Regions from separate parts of the Geobacillus sp. CX412 genome, predicted to be linked through region 1. Evidence: a T-box and tRNA genes for the amino acid it is inferred to sense, from the RefSeq annotation. Region 1 holds a T-box; the other holds one or more tRNA genes.
What was found. The T-box of region 1 lies ahead of ileS (isoleucine--tRNA ligase). A T-box ahead of a tRNA ligase gene usually reads a tRNA of that ligase, here a tRNA-Ile.

Region 1 (7,288 bases):
AAGGGATTGCTTTTATTTTTCATGAATGCTGACTTGGTCCAGTTCATCGACTTCCGTCAACTCAACAACAATCAATTCGGAGCTTGATGTTGGAATGTTTTTGCCGACGAAATCAGCGCGGATCGGCAGTTCGCGATGGCCGCGATCGACAAGCACCGCAAGCTGAATTTGTGCCGGACGCCCAAGATCCATCACCGCGTCCATCGCCGCGCGCACCGTTCGTCCGGTAAACAATACATCATCCACTAATATTACTTTTTTATTCGTCACATCAAACGGTACATCCGTTCCTTTCACTAGCGGCTCGTGGTCGATCGTTTTTACCGTTAAATCATCGCGATACAATGTAATATCTAATTCACCAACAGGGACTGCTTTTCCTTCAATTTGTTCAATCCGTTCCGCTAATCGTTTTGCTAAATAAATGCCGCGCGTTTTAATGCCGATAAGCACACAGTCATCAATGCCTTTGTTGCGTTCGATAATTTCATGGGCAATCCGCGTCAATGCGCGGCGAATCGCTTGTTCGTCTAATACGACGGCTTTTTGCATGCCATTTCACCTCCATAAAAAAATCCTCCCGCCCAGGAAGCGAGAGGAACCGTTCACGCGTACAGAACAAGACATACTGCGCCTTACGTTATCATATTGATATTGATCCGATCCCTTCTCAGCCTCACAGGACTGAATTTAAAGGTTCTTATTCATTTGACCTTATTGTACGTTTTCTTTGTCTAGTTGTCAATCACCTTTTCGCAACAATTGTAAAAGATGCTCAAACTCAGGCGGAAGTGGCGCCTCAAACTCCAAATATTCTCCAGTGCGCGGATGGGTAAATCCGAGCACTCCTGCATGTAAAGCCTGCCCGTCAATTGGCAGCGTCTTTTTCGGTCCGTATTGCGGATCGCCCGCTAACGGATAGCCAATATATTTCATATGCACGCGAATTTGATGGGTTCTTCCTGTTTCTAATTGGCATTCGACAAACGTATAGTGGCGAAAACGTTCTAACACACGGAAATGAGTGACCGCCTCTTTTCCGTTTTCTTCTGTTACCGTCATTTTTTTACGATCTCGTTTATCGCGGCCGATCGGCGCGTCAATCGTGCCGTAATCGTGCGGAATTACTCCATGAACAATCGCTTTATATTTTCGCGTCACCGTTTTTTTCACAAGTTGATCGACAAGCGACTGGTGCGCCATATCGTTTTTGGCAACCATCAATAATCCAGATGTATCTTTATCAATGCGATGCACAATACCCGGACGAAGCACTCCGTTAATGCCTGATAAATCGGTGCAATGGGCAAGCAAGGCGTTTACGAGCGTGCCGCGCATATGCCCTGGTGCTGGGTGAACGACCATGCCGCGCGGTTTATTGACAACAAGAACATCAGCATCCTCGTAATAAATATCTAACGGAATATTCTCTGGCTCGACATGAAGCGGCTCCGGTTCCGGAAGGCGAACGACAACGACATCGCCGGCTGAACTCTTGTAATTCGCTTTGACATGCTGATCGTTAACGGTGACAAGCCCATCTTTTATCCATTGCTGCACTTTGGAACGAGACCATTCTTCATTTAATGCTGCAATCACTTTATCAATCCGTTCATTGTCGTATTCCGCATCAATATGAAATTGAATAACATCCATTACCGATTCTCCTTTTCTGTTTTTCCAGCAAAAAACGTTTTAATAAAGACAAACGCTACACCGATACAAAGCGCGGAATCAGCAATATTAAACACTGGAAAGCTATATGTGCCAATGTATGTATGAATAAAGTCAACGACTTCTTTGCGGAAAACCCGGTCAATAAAATTGCCGATCGCTCCCCCAAGCATAAGGCCCAAAGCAATTCCAAACAACCGCTCTCCGCGCGGCAAACGCTGAATATAGACGACTAACCCAATGACAACGATTACGGTAATCAAATAAAACAGCCAAAACTGCCCTTGTAAAATACCCCATGCCGCTCCGCGGTTACGATGTGAGGTGATATAAAGCACGTTCGGAATGATCGGAATACTTTCACCAAGCTGCATATATTTTACAACGAGCCATTTCGTCCACTGATCGATGGCGATGACCGCCAGCGCAATGATATAGTATATCACCATATCCCCCCACTCACGTATATCATACCTAATGCATTGTAGCATAATCAGGCAATTATAGACAATTGGATGATGCGATAAAAACAGCGGAGCCGCCGCAATCCGGCAGCTCCGCCAGCTTTAGGCGGAATAATGTTCTTTCACAATATGGGCGCATCGAGGGCATAATGTCGGATGATCTGCATCTTTTCCTACTTCCGGAGTCACCACCCAGCAACGCTCGCATGTTTCTCCTTCCGCCGGTTTGACGATAACGGCCACATTGGCCAATTTTTGCGCATCTTCTGGAGCGTGTTCATAGTCATCTGCAATCGTAAACTCGGATACGATAAATAACTGTTTTAGATCTTCTTCGATCGATCCAAGCAATTGTCGCGCTTCTTTTGTCGGATATACCGTAACGCTTGCGGTCAACGATTTGCCAATCACTTTTTCGTTGCGCGCCACTTCTAACGCTTTTAACACATCATCGCGCAAGTTCATAAACGCATCCCATTTTGCAACAATCGCGTCTTCTTCGTCAATGTTTATTGTCTCTGGCATATCAACAAGTTGAACGCTTTCTTCTTTTTCCTTTCGATTTGGAATGTGCTCCCATACTTCCTCTGCAGTATGCGGCAAAATCGGCGCTACAAGCTTTGTTAACGCGACAACCGTTTCGTACAATACCGTCTGAATCGAACGGCGGGCGCGATCGTTTGGCGCTTCGATATATAAAATATCTTTTGCAAAATCTAAATAGAAAGCACTTAAATCAACAGTACAGAAATTGTTCACATCGTGATAAATGGACGCAAAATCATACGTTTCATAGGCATGCTTTACGTTTTCAATCAAATGGTTTAATTTTACAATCATGTAGCGGTCGACTTCACGTAATTCGTTAACCGGAACCGCATCTGTTTCTGGATTAAAGTCGAATAAGTTTCCGAGCATAAAGCGGAACGTATTGCGAATTTTGCGATATACTTCCGCCACTTGTTTTAAAATGCTGTCAGAAATGCGAACGTCCGCTTGATAATCAACAGAAGCAACCCATAAACGCAAAATGTCGGCACCAAGCTGTTCCATCACTTTCGCCGGCACAACGACATTGCCAAGCGATTTACTCATTTTCCGTCCTTCTCCATCGAGAACAAATCCGTGGCTTAATACAGCTTTATACGGTGCTTTACCGGTAACAGCGACCGCAGTCGAAAGCGAAGAGTTAAACCAGCCGCGATATTGGTCGGAACCTTCTAAATATAAATCTGCCGGGCGTTGTAAATCATCACGTTCTACAAGTACTGCCTGATGGGAAGAACCGGAATCAAACCATACATCCATAATGTCTGTTTCTTTCGTAAAGATACCGTTCGGGCTTGATGGATGCGTAAATCCTTCCGGTAATAAATCTTTCGCCTCACGCTCAAACCAAACGTTCGAACCATATTGGCGGAACAAGTTGGATACATGTTCAATCGTTTCATCCGTAATAATTGGTTCACCGTTTTCCCCGTAAAAGACTGGAATCGGTACCCCCCATGCACGTTGACGGGAAATACACCAGTCGCCGCGGTCGCGAATCATATTATGGATGCGGATTTCGCCCCATTCCGGAATCCATTTTGTTTCTTTAATGGCCTGAAGCAGTTCACTGCGAATTTTATCGATGGATGCAAACCATTGTGTCGTAGCACGGAAAATCGTCGGCTTTTTCGTACGCCAGTCGTGCGGATACGAGTGAGTGATGAAACTGAGTTTTAAAAGCGCCCCGACTTCTTCTAATTTTTGTGTAACCGCTTTGTTTGCTTCATCGTAAAACAGTCCTTCAAAGCCTGGCGCTTCGCTTGTCATATAGCCGCGCTCATCGACTGGACATAGCACATCCAAGCCGTATTTTTGCCCGACAATAAAGTCATCTTCCCCATGTCCAGGCGCGGTATGAACGCATCCTGTTCCGGCGTCTGTCGTAACATGTTCACCGCAAATGACTAAAGAATCGCGGTCATAAAACGGATGTTTTGCCACGACATATTCTAAGTCTTTTCCTTTGATCGTTTTCACAACCGTTACTTCGTCCCAGCCGATTTCTTTCGCAACAGATTCTAATAACGCAGCAGCAACGACATATTTTGCACCGTTTGTTTCCACCACTTGATAATCAAGGTCTGGATGAACGGCAATCGCTAAGTTTGCTGGAATCGTCCAAGGCGTTGTTGTCCAAATGACGATTTTTTCGTCTCCGTCAAGCACTCCTTTTCCATCTTTCACTGGGAATGCAACATAAATGGAAGGGGAACGTTTGTCTTTATACTCAATTTCCGCTTCCGCCAACGCCGATTCGCTTGATGGAGACCAATATACCGGCTTTAGGCCTTTATAAATAAGTCCTTTTTTCGCCATCTCGCCAAACACTTTAATTTGTTGTGCTTCATATTCCGGTTTCAACGTAATATATGGATTTTCCCAATCACCGCGCACGCCAAGACGCTTAAATTGCTCGCGCTGATTATTAATTTGTTCATACGCATATTGTTCACAAAGCTTGCGAAATTCCGCAACGCTCATCGATTTTCGGTCAACTCCCTTTTTCGTGAGCGCTGTTTCAATCGGAAGTCCATGTGTATCCCATCCAGGAACGTATGGCGCGCAATAGCCGCTCATCGATTTATAGCGGACGATAATATCTTTTAAAATTTTATTTAAAGCGTGTCCCATATGAATATCGCCGTTCGCGTACGGCGGCCCGTCATGCAGAACAAACAACGGGCGTCCTTTTGTCCGTTCTTGCACTTTTCGATAAATGTCCATTTCTTCCCATTTTTTCTGGATTTCCGGTTCACGCTTCGGTAAGTTTCCGCGCATTGGAAATTCCGTTTGTGGCATTAACAGCGTTTCTTTGTAATCCATGTTCATTCCTCCTATCCTTATTATTTCATGTATAAATGAGCGAAATAGATAAGCAGCTGATCAAGTTGGAAAGACAGTAGAAACGCAAAAAAACCGCTCTCTCCCAAAAAGGGACGAGAACGGTCTCGCGGTACCACCCTTATTGGCTATGTATGCCATAGCCCACTTTGCATTCGTAACGTGAATGACACGCCACTGCCTACTTTTCCGTTCAGCATGGAACTCCAGGGTGATCTTCACTCTTTCGCTTATGCCAGGCTTCCACCATCCCCAGCTCGCTGAAATAAGCGTTGAAAGAGCTACTGTCCCTTTCATCGTTAACGCCTATGTTCATTTTATTCGATATTATATGCGAAAAAATCAATGGTCGTCAAGATTGGGAGAGTTCTTCCTTCTCCTTTGTTTCTAATTCTGGCACTTCATATTCCATTAAATCATCCCAATCGCGATTATTCAACATTTCTAGTTGCGCTTCAATGAGCATGCGAAAACGCATGCGAAATACTTTCGATTGCCGCTTTAGTTCTTCAATTTCAAGAGAGATTTTCCGCGATTTCGCAAGCGCTTCGCTGATGATGCGCTCCGCATTTTTTTCCGCTTCTTTAATGATTAGTTTCGCTTCTTTCTCCGCGTTTCGCTTTACTTCTTCCGCTGTTTCTTGGGCAACTAAAATCGATTTGTTTAATGTTTCTTCAATATTAGTAAAGTAATTTAGTTTTTCTGTCAATTCCGCTACTTTTTCCTCAAGTTGCTTTTTTTCGCGAATCACCATTTCATAATCTTTAATGACTTGATCAAGAAATTCATTTACTTCATCTTCATCATAGCCGCGAAAACCTCGGCTAAACTCTTTATTATGAATATCTAATGGCGTTAAAGGCACAATGGCCACCTCCGTCTCGAAATTCCTTTTCCTTATCATTCGACATTTTTCTATCAATTCCTGCAACCATTCGATTATTTTTGTATTCCGATTCGAATGCGCCACTTTTCTTTTTTTGTTTTTCCTTCAATGGATATAATTTTACAGCGGCCAAATCCGCGCGCGGAAAGAATGTCTCCTTGTTGGCATTCAAAATGTGCTTGTTCAACGATTTTCCAATTTACTTTTACAAATCCATTTTCAATGAATGACTGAATTTTTTGCCGTGATACATGAAATGCTTGTGATAATATTGCATCCAGCCTTAATGATGAAGCGGTAATGGTCGTATCTTGCCACTTTTCTTCTAACGTGATAATCTCTGTCAATGGCCTTTTTTCTACCGAAACATTTGCTTTTCCGATTGCGTGCAAATGTAGGCGGATATAGTCCGCCACTTCGTTGGCCGCCAAAAATTGAACCCGTTCCTCCTTCATTAAAATATCACCAAATTTTCCGCGCCTCAACCCAAGCGACATGAGCGCCCCTAGCACTTGGCGATGCTCTAGGCTGATAAATTTGCTCGGATAATGGACCTCAAACAAAGCAATTTCATAATCTTCATCCGCGGGCTGAAAATATGGCGGGAACAATAGCGCTCTTTTGCGCTCCACAAACGGGGCGCCGCCAAAAAAAGCAATGCGAACCTCCTCATCGCGACCGATGACGCTTTGCACAATTTGTTGCTCACGTGGATCTAAAAAGTCAGTAAGCTTTGGTGCGTATTGTCTCTTTACCGTTTCTTGCCACTCTAATACCTGGTCAATAAAATGATGTTCTTCTTTGCGAAAATGCTGGTATATTTCCATCTGTTCACACCTAACTTCCATGAAGAAAGGAACCCTATGATGGATTCCTCACACTAAATTTAACATATCAAAAAGGGCATACAACCCTTTTGTCGCAAATTCAAGCACTAAAAAAGCGACGATCGGAGAAATGTCAATCATTCCGATTGGTGGAATAATGCGGCGAAACGGTTCTAAATATGGCTCGCAAATCGTCGCAAGCATTTGGCCGACTTTTGTATCACGAGCATTGGGAAACCATGACATCAAAATGTAAATAATTAGCGCATACGAATAAATTTGAATCAATGTACTCAAAAACCAAAGCAAACTGTGCATAAACGGCTACCACCTCTTCATTGATGTATCATCGTCACTATCGATGGAAATCGAACCAGTCACATCTACGTTATCTGGCGTGCACAAAAAAATTTTTGTGCCAACTTGTTGAATATCTCCTCCAATGGCATATACGGTACCGCTTAAAAGTCGACAATACGCTTTGCTTGTTCGTGTTGAATTCGTTGTAAATTCACCACAACCGCGCGGCGATTTTTTAAATGGTC
Region 2 (7,288 bases), 520 kb from region 1:
CATTTGGCACGTATCACATCCATATAATCGATTTCCAATTTTATCACGAAATTCATCAGCTAAAAAACCTTTCGTTTGTGTCAGAAATGAAAGGCATCTCTGTGCATTCAATTGTCCTCCCTGCACGAGCGCTCCCGTCGGGCAAGCATCGATACACTTCGTACACGTTCCACAGCGGCTTTCAATCGGTTCATCAGGTGGAAACGGAATATTGGTAATCATCTCTCCTAAATAAACATAAGAACCAAACTCTGGAGTAATAATAGAACAATTTTTTCCGCTCCAACCAATTCCAGCCCGTTCCGCAACAGCACGGTCAGCCAGTTCTCCCGTGTCTACCATCGATTTTACTCTAGCCTGAGGAACTCTCTCTAAAATAAATGCTTCTAATTTTTCAAGACGTTCCCGCAAAATGTAATGATAATCCTTTCCCCATGATGCCCTGCAAAAAATTCCTCGTCTTTCTGTTTTTGTACCACGCGGAGCATTTTTCATTTTGGACGGATATGCTAAGGCAATCGCAATAATAGACTTTGCTTCTGGCAAAAGCAGGGAAGGATTGGTTCTCTTTTCAATATCCGGCTCTTCGAATCCTGATTGATATCCTAACTCTTGTTGGCGACGAAGCCGCTCTTTTAACTCGACAAACGGATCAGCACTAGCAAATCCAATTTTATCAATACCAATCGTTTTGCTATATTCAATAATCTCTTGTTTTAGAGCCGCCACATCCATCGTTATCCCTCCTTTCGCTAAAATTCGGAATCTATGTTACAATAAAGAAAAAATTTCGAGGTGAAAGCAGATGGACGTAGTTGTCGCGGAAACAATAAAACAAATGATACCTCAATTTAAAGTAGGGATTATACTTTATAATCATATCGTTGTTGATGATTCTCCGCAAATGTTAAAAGGAAGACTCCAATTATTTCAAGAATCCATTTACTTTGATTTGCAGGAAACAGCGATTGCAGATATTCCTGAACTGGCGGAATGGCGCAGGGCATTTAAAACGATCGGAACAGACCCGAGCAGATATCGTCCTTCGTCGGAAAGCTTATATCGACGTATTCAAAAGAAAAACTTTATCCCAACTATCCACTCCGCAGCCGACGTGAACAATTTCTTTTCACTTTATTATAAAATTCCAATTGGCATTTATGATTTAGATAAATTGGAAGGACCGATTACCATTGATATTGGAACAGACCAAGACGAGTATATCGCTATCAACGGGCGCACTGTCAACTTTTCTCATAAGCTCGTATCAAAGGATGTTCACGGGCCATTTGGCAGTCCGATTGTTGATTCCCAACGAACAGCTGTTACAAAAGAAACGAAAAACGCCGTTCAAATTGTTTATTTACTGCCATCTATGAAACAAGAACAATGTGAAAAACTGTTGCAGTCCATGCAAAAGATGTTCTTGCAAATTCATGGAGGTGATGCTGTCTTTCAACTTGTGTAAAAAATTACATAAAAAATAAAAAACGCAATGCCTCGTTCTTTGAAGAAACGAAACACTGCGTTGTCCCCATAACCATTATTTGCGATGGAGCGGGTGATGGGAATCGAACCCACGACATCAGCTTGGAAGGCTGAGGTTTTACCACTAAACTACACCCGCATATTATTTTTTATTCTTTAAATCTGTATACAACGCGCAGTTGTCATGCCTCTTCCTCTGCTAGCAAACTCAAAGATGATGGATGCATCGAGGCAACCCGCAATCAACTCGAAGCAAATTCGATGATGTATTGCTCGTGGCTGAGGTTTTACCACTAAACTACACCCGCGTATACATTCTCCGAATACAAAACCGCATTTATCATGAACAACATTAAGTTAACGGTATTGATTATAACAGAGGATGTATTAGATTGCAACTATAAAACGAAAAAATTCGACAAATTTCGTTTTATGGAAAGAACAAAAGCACCAGCGTAACTGGTGCTTTTATGACCCGTACGGGATTCGAACCCGTGTTACCGCCGTGAAAGGGCGGTGTCTTAACCACTTGACCAACGGGCCACATTGAATGGCGGAGAAGGCGGGATTTGAACCCGCGCGCCGCAAAATTGCGACCTAACGGTTTAGCAAACCGTCCCCTTCAGCCACTTGGGTACTTCTCCGTATGGCTCCGCAAGTAGGATTCGAACCTACGACCTACCGGTTAACAGCCGGTTGCTCTACCGCTGAGCTATTGCGGAATAAAGAGAATGGCATTAATCATATACGAAATTATCTTTATCCCTTCCTCTTCTAGCTAATTCACAGAAGCAAGATGCGTCGGGACAAAAGATACAAACCTTCTAGTTTTCATTTGGTTTTCGTTGCCTCTTCCTCTGCTAGCAAACTCAAAGATGATGGATGCGTCGAGGCAACTCGCAGTGAACTCATCGATGTAGTGCTTGTCGCTGAGCTATTGCGGAATAAAGCAAGTCTAATATTAGTTTAACTCACTATCAGATAATATGCAATATGGTGGGCCTAAGTGGACTTGAACCACCGACCTCACGCTTATCAGGCGTGCGCTCTAACCAGCTGAGCTATAGGCCCAAGAAGCGGGTGATGGGAATCGAACCCACGACATCAGCTTGGAAGGCTGAGGTTTTACCACTAAACTACACCCGCATAACATGGGGCGACTAGTGGGAATCGAACCCACGCATGCCAGAGCCACAATCTGGTGCGTTAACCACTTCGCCATAGTCGCCACAATCTGATGCCGGCTGCAGGACTTGAACCCGCAACCTACTGATTACAAGTCAGTTGCTCTACCAATTGAGCTAAGCCGGCATATGAAATTTGTCTAAATTATTTTCATTGCCTCTTCCTCTACTAGCGAACTCAAAGATGCTGGATGCGTCGAGGCAACTCGGAGCGAGTTCATGGAAGCTTAGGCTCGTTGCTCCCCAATTGAGCTAAGCCGGCACATCAGACAGAAAAACTTAAGAGTGAGTGGTGGCTCGGGACGGAATCGAACCGCCGACACAAGGATTTTCAGTCCTTTGCTCTACCGACTGAGCTACCGAGCCATTTTATTATCTTAATATTCTGTGTTGTCTTGTCCTTTCCTCTTCTAGATTATTCAGCAATGTTAGATGCGTCAGGACAACTCGCAGCATATTCATGGAAGTATCATTCATCGTTACCGATCCATATACTTAGTTCATTGTGGCGGTCCCGACGGGACTCGAACCCGCGATCTCCTGCGTGACAGGCAGGCATGTTAACCACTACACTACGGGACCAATATTGGTTGCGGGGGCAGGATTTGAACCTGCGACCTTCGGGTTATGAGCCCGACGAGCTACCGGACTGCTCCACCCCGCGGCGATATACTATAGTAACGAGTAACGATGTATGGCGGAGGAGGAGGGATTCGAACCCCCGCGCGCCTTGCGGCGCCTCTCGGTTTTCAAGACCGACCCCTTCAGCCAGACTTGGGTACTCCTCCATCATATTAAAGAACATGGTGGACCTTGTAGGATTCGAACCTACGACCGGACGGTTATGAGCCGTCTGCTCTAACCAGCTGAGCTAAAGGTCCATTTCAATGGCGGCGGAGGGGATCGAACCCCCGACCTCACGGGTATGAACCGTACGCTCTAGCCAGCTGAGCTACGCCGCCAAATTCTTTATTATTACTGGTGGAGCCTATCGGGATCGAACCGATGACCTCCTGCGTGCAAAGCAGGCGCTCTCCCAGCTGAGCTAAGGCCCCATATTTTCTAAATCGGGAAGACAGGATTCGAACCTGCGACCCCATGGTCCCAAACCATGTGCTCTACCAAGCTGAGCTACTTCCCGCTTCCTACATATTCATTAAAAGATTAACGCGCTCGAGAGGATTCGAACCCCTAACCTTCTGATCCGTAGTCAGATGCTCTATCCAATTGAGCTACGAGCGCATATGCCGAGGGCCGGACTCGAACCGGCACGGTAGTTACCTACCCCAGGATTTTAAGTCCTGTGCGTCTGCCAATTCCGCCACCCCGGCGGCATTAATGGAGCGGAAGACGGGGTTCGAACCCGCGACCCCCACCTTGGCAAGGTGGTGTTCTACCACTGAACTACTTCCGCACGCTTATAAGATGCGGGTGGAGGGACTTGAACCCCCACGCCGTAAGGCGCCAGATCCTAAGTCTGGTGCGTCTGCCAATTCCGCCACACCCGCAAAAGTGAGCCATGGAGGATTCGAACCTCCGACCCTCTGATTAAAAGTCAGATGCTCTACCTACTGAGCTAATGGCTCGTGTGGTAAATAAAGACACTCGTTGTTTCTCGTTGCCTCTTCCTCTACTAGTGAATTCAAAGAAGCAGGATTCGTCGAGGCAACTCGTAGCGGATTCATAGGAGCTTAGGCTTGTTGCTCCCCTACTGAGCTAATGGCTCATACTATTACAGTGCCGGCTGCAGGACTTGAACCCGCAACCTACTGATTACAAGTCAGTTGCTCTACCAATTGAGCTAAGCCGGCATAAGAAAGAAGTATTGACATATACGTTTAATTTTTTGTGTCCCTTCCTCTTCTCACTTATTCAGCGAAGTGATATGCGTCGGGACAACTCGCAGTGAATTCACGGAAGCTTAGGCTCGTCTCTACCAATTGAGCTAAGCCGGCATGAATGTAAGGAAAATCACACTTCATATATATTATCATGGTGGAGGATGACGGGATCGAACCGCCGACCCTTGCTTGTAAGGCAAGTGCTCTCCCAGCTGAGCTAATCCTCCGTATGAATTGCCTAGCGACGACCTACTCTTGCAGGGGCGCTGGCCCCAACTACCATCGGCGCTGGAGAGCTTAACTTCCGTGTTCGGGATGGGAACGGGTGTTTCCTCTCCGCTATTGTCACTAGGCAAGTAATGGACAAGTTTTATTATATATAAATAGATAGTCTTGTCAAGATGGGTAATTCATTCCTTCAAAACTAGATAACCGTCTGTTTGGAAGAAGCCGTTTTGCATAGGCGGCCTATGCTTTTCCGTTGTCTAGCTCCTAGCGTCCTCCGCTTTTCACTTTGTCTAGCTCCGGCTCGCAGCGCCTTGCGGAAAATAACCTTCCTCCGTCGACATGCAAGCATGTCTCGTCGGAAGAACATTTTCCTTTTGGCGCTAAGCGCTCGCCTACGCTTTTCCGCTTGGTTAAGTCCTCGATCGATTAGTATCCGTCAGCTCCACGTGTCGCCACGCTTCCACCTCGGACCTATCGACCTCGTCATCTTCGAGGGATCTTACTCGCTTGACGCGATGGGAAATCTCATCTTGAGGGGGGCTTCACGCTTAGATGCTTTCAGCGCTTATCCCTTCCGCACATAGCTACCCAGCGGTGCCCCTGGCGGGACAACTGGTACACCAGCGGTGCGTCCATCCCGGTCCTCTCGTACTAAGGACAGCTCCTCTCAAATTTCCTGCGCCCGCGACGGATAGGGACCGAACTGTCTCACGACGTTCTGAACCCAGCTCGCGTACCGCTTTAATGGGCGAACAGCCCAACCCTTGGGACCGACTACAGCCCCAGGATGCGATGAGCCGACATCGAGGTGCCAAACCTCCCCGTCGATGTGGACTCTTGGGGGAGATCAGCCTGTTATCCCCGGGGTAGCTTTTATCCGTTGAGCGATGGCCCTTCCATACGGAACCACCGGATCACTAAGCCCGACTTTCGTCCCTGCTCGACCTGTCCGTCTCGCAGTCAAGCTCCCTTGTGCCTTTGCACTCTACGAATGATTTCCAACCATTCTGAGGGAACCTTTGGGCGCCTCCGTTACCTTTTGGGAGGCGACCGCCCCAGTCAAACTGCCCACCTGACACTGTCTCCCACCCCGATAAGGGGTGCGGGTTAGAATTTCAATACCGCCAGGGTGGTATCCCACCGGCGCCTCCACCGAAGCTGGCGCTCCGGCTTCTCAGGCTCCCACCTATCCTGTACAAGCGATACCAAAATTCCATATCAGGCTGCAGTAAAGCTCCACGGGGTCTTTCCGTCCTGTCGCGGGTAACCTGCATCTTCACAGGTATATGATTTCACCGGGTCTCTCGTTGAGACAGTGCCCAAGTCGTTACACCTTTCGTGCGGGTCGGAACTTACCCGACAAGGAATTTCGCTACCTTAGGACCGTTATAGTTACGGCCGCCGTTTACTGGGGCTTCGGTTCGCACCTTCAGCCTTGCGGCTTAAGCGCTCCCCTTAACCTTCCAGCACCGGGCAGGTGTCAGCCCCTATACTTCGCCTTTCGGCTTCGCAGAGACCTGTGTTTTTGGTAAACAGTCGCTTGGGCCTTTTCACTGCGGCTCTCTCGGGCTCATCACCCAAGAGAGCACCCCTTCTCCCGAAGTTACGGGGTCATTTTGCCGAGTTCCTTAACGAGAGTTCTCCCGCGCACCTTAGGATTCTCTCCTCGCCTACCTGTGTCGGTTTGCGGTACGGGCACCTCTCACCTCGCTAGAGGCTTTTCTTGGCAGTGTAGGATCGGGGACTTCGGGACCGATGGTCCCTTCGCCATCACGGCTCAGCCTTTGCGCCAGACGGATTTGCCTATCTGGCAGCCTAACCGCTTGGACAGGCTATTTCCAGCAGCCTGCTCGCCCTACCTTCCTGCGTCCCCCCATTGCTCAAACGGTGAGGAGGTGGTACAGGAATCTCAACCTGTTGCCCATCACCTACGCCTTTCGGCCTCGGCTTAGGTCCCGACTAACCCTGAGCGGACGAACCTTCCTCAGGAAACCTTAGGCTTTCGGTGCAGAGGATTCTCACCTCTGTTTTCGCTACTCACACCGGCATTCTCACTTCTAAGCGCTCCACGAGTCCTTCCGGTCCCGCTTCGGCGCGCTTAGAACGCTCCCCTACCGATGACCAACGGTCATCCCACAGCTTCGGTGGCACGTTTAGCCCCGGTACATTTTCGGCGCAGAGTCACTCGACCAGTGAGCTATTACGCACTCTTTAAATGATGGCTGCTTCTAAGCCAACATCCTGGTTGTCTGGGCAACTCCACATCCTTTTCCACTTAACGTGCACTTTGGGACCTTAGCTGGTGGTCTGGGCTGTTTCCCTCTCGACCACGGATCTTATCACTCGTAGTCTGACTCCCAAGGATAAGTCGTTGGCATTCGGAGTTTGACTGAGTTCGGTAACCCGATGAGGGCCCCTAGCTCAATCAGTGCTCTACCTCCAAGACTCTTCCCTTGAGGCTAGCCCTAAAGCTATTTCGGGGAGAACCAGCTATCTCCAGGTTCGATTGGCATTTCACCCCTACCCACACCTCATCCCCGCACTTTT

Region 2: it encodes a tRNA-Ile, which carries the amino acid that the T-box ahead of ileS (isoleucine--tRNA ligase) is inferred to sense. The anticodon was not compared.

Annotation. Positions count from the first base shown of each region.
Region 1 is NZ_CP103461.1:2,442,940-2,450,227, forward strand. Features, by position in the region: gene pyrR (bifunctional pyr operon transcriptional regulator/uracil phosphoribosyltransferase PyrR) at 13-552, opposite strand; gene NXM86_RS12685 (RluA family pseudouridine synthase) at 742-1,656, opposite strand; gene lspA (signal peptidase II) at 1,656-2,123, opposite strand; gene ileS (isoleucine--tRNA ligase) at 2,241-5,012, opposite strand; T-box leader at 5,119-5,336, opposite strand; gene NXM86_RS12700 (DivIVA domain-containing protein) at 5,383-5,895, opposite strand; gene NXM86_RS12705 (YlmH family RNA-binding protein) at 5,970-6,743, opposite strand; gene NXM86_RS12710 (YggT family protein) at 6,792-7,061, opposite strand; partial or broken gene NXM86_RS12715 (cell division protein SepF) at 7,068-7,288, opposite strand, start outside.
Region 2 is NZ_CP103461.1:2,960,096-2,967,383, forward strand. Features, by position in the region: gene queG (tRNA epoxyqueuosine(34) reductase QueG) at 1-735, opposite strand, end outside; gene NXM86_RS15440 (B3/B4 domain-containing protein) at 806-1,468, shown strand; tRNA gene NXM86_RS15445 (tRNA-Gly) at 1,554-1,627, opposite strand; tRNA gene NXM86_RS15450 (tRNA-Glu) at 1,960-2,031, opposite strand; tRNA gene NXM86_RS15455 (tRNA-Ser) at 2,040-2,132, opposite strand; tRNA gene NXM86_RS15460 (tRNA-Asn) at 2,136-2,210, opposite strand; tRNA gene NXM86_RS15465 (tRNA-Ile) at 2,483-2,559, opposite strand; tRNA gene NXM86_RS15470 (tRNA-Gly) at 2,564-2,634, opposite strand; tRNA gene NXM86_RS15475 (tRNA-His) at 2,641-2,716, opposite strand; tRNA gene NXM86_RS15480 (tRNA-Thr) at 2,727-2,799, opposite strand; tRNA gene NXM86_RS15485 (tRNA-Phe) at 2,963-3,038, opposite strand; tRNA gene NXM86_RS15490 (tRNA-Asp) at 3,179-3,254, opposite strand; tRNA gene NXM86_RS15495 (tRNA-Met) at 3,260-3,336, opposite strand; tRNA gene NXM86_RS15500 (tRNA-Ser) at 3,368-3,460, opposite strand; tRNA gene NXM86_RS15505 (tRNA-Ile) at 3,477-3,553, opposite strand; tRNA gene NXM86_RS15510 (tRNA-Met) at 3,561-3,634, opposite strand; tRNA gene NXM86_RS15515 (tRNA-Ala) at 3,652-3,727, opposite strand; tRNA gene NXM86_RS15520 (tRNA-Pro) at 3,740-3,813, opposite strand; tRNA gene NXM86_RS15525 (tRNA-Arg) at 3,841-3,914, opposite strand; tRNA gene NXM86_RS15530 (tRNA-Leu) at 3,918-4,003, opposite strand; tRNA gene NXM86_RS15535 (tRNA-Gly) at 4,012-4,086, opposite strand; tRNA gene NXM86_RS15540 (tRNA-Leu) at 4,099-4,180, opposite strand; tRNA gene NXM86_RS15545 (tRNA-Lys) at 4,186-4,258, opposite strand; tRNA gene NXM86_RS15550 (tRNA-Thr) at 4,411-4,483, opposite strand; tRNA gene NXM86_RS15555 (tRNA-Val) at 4,666-4,740, opposite strand; rRNA gene rrf (5S ribosomal RNA) at 4,750-4,866, opposite strand; rRNA gene NXM86_RS15565 (23S ribosomal RNA) at 5,148-7,288, opposite strand, start outside.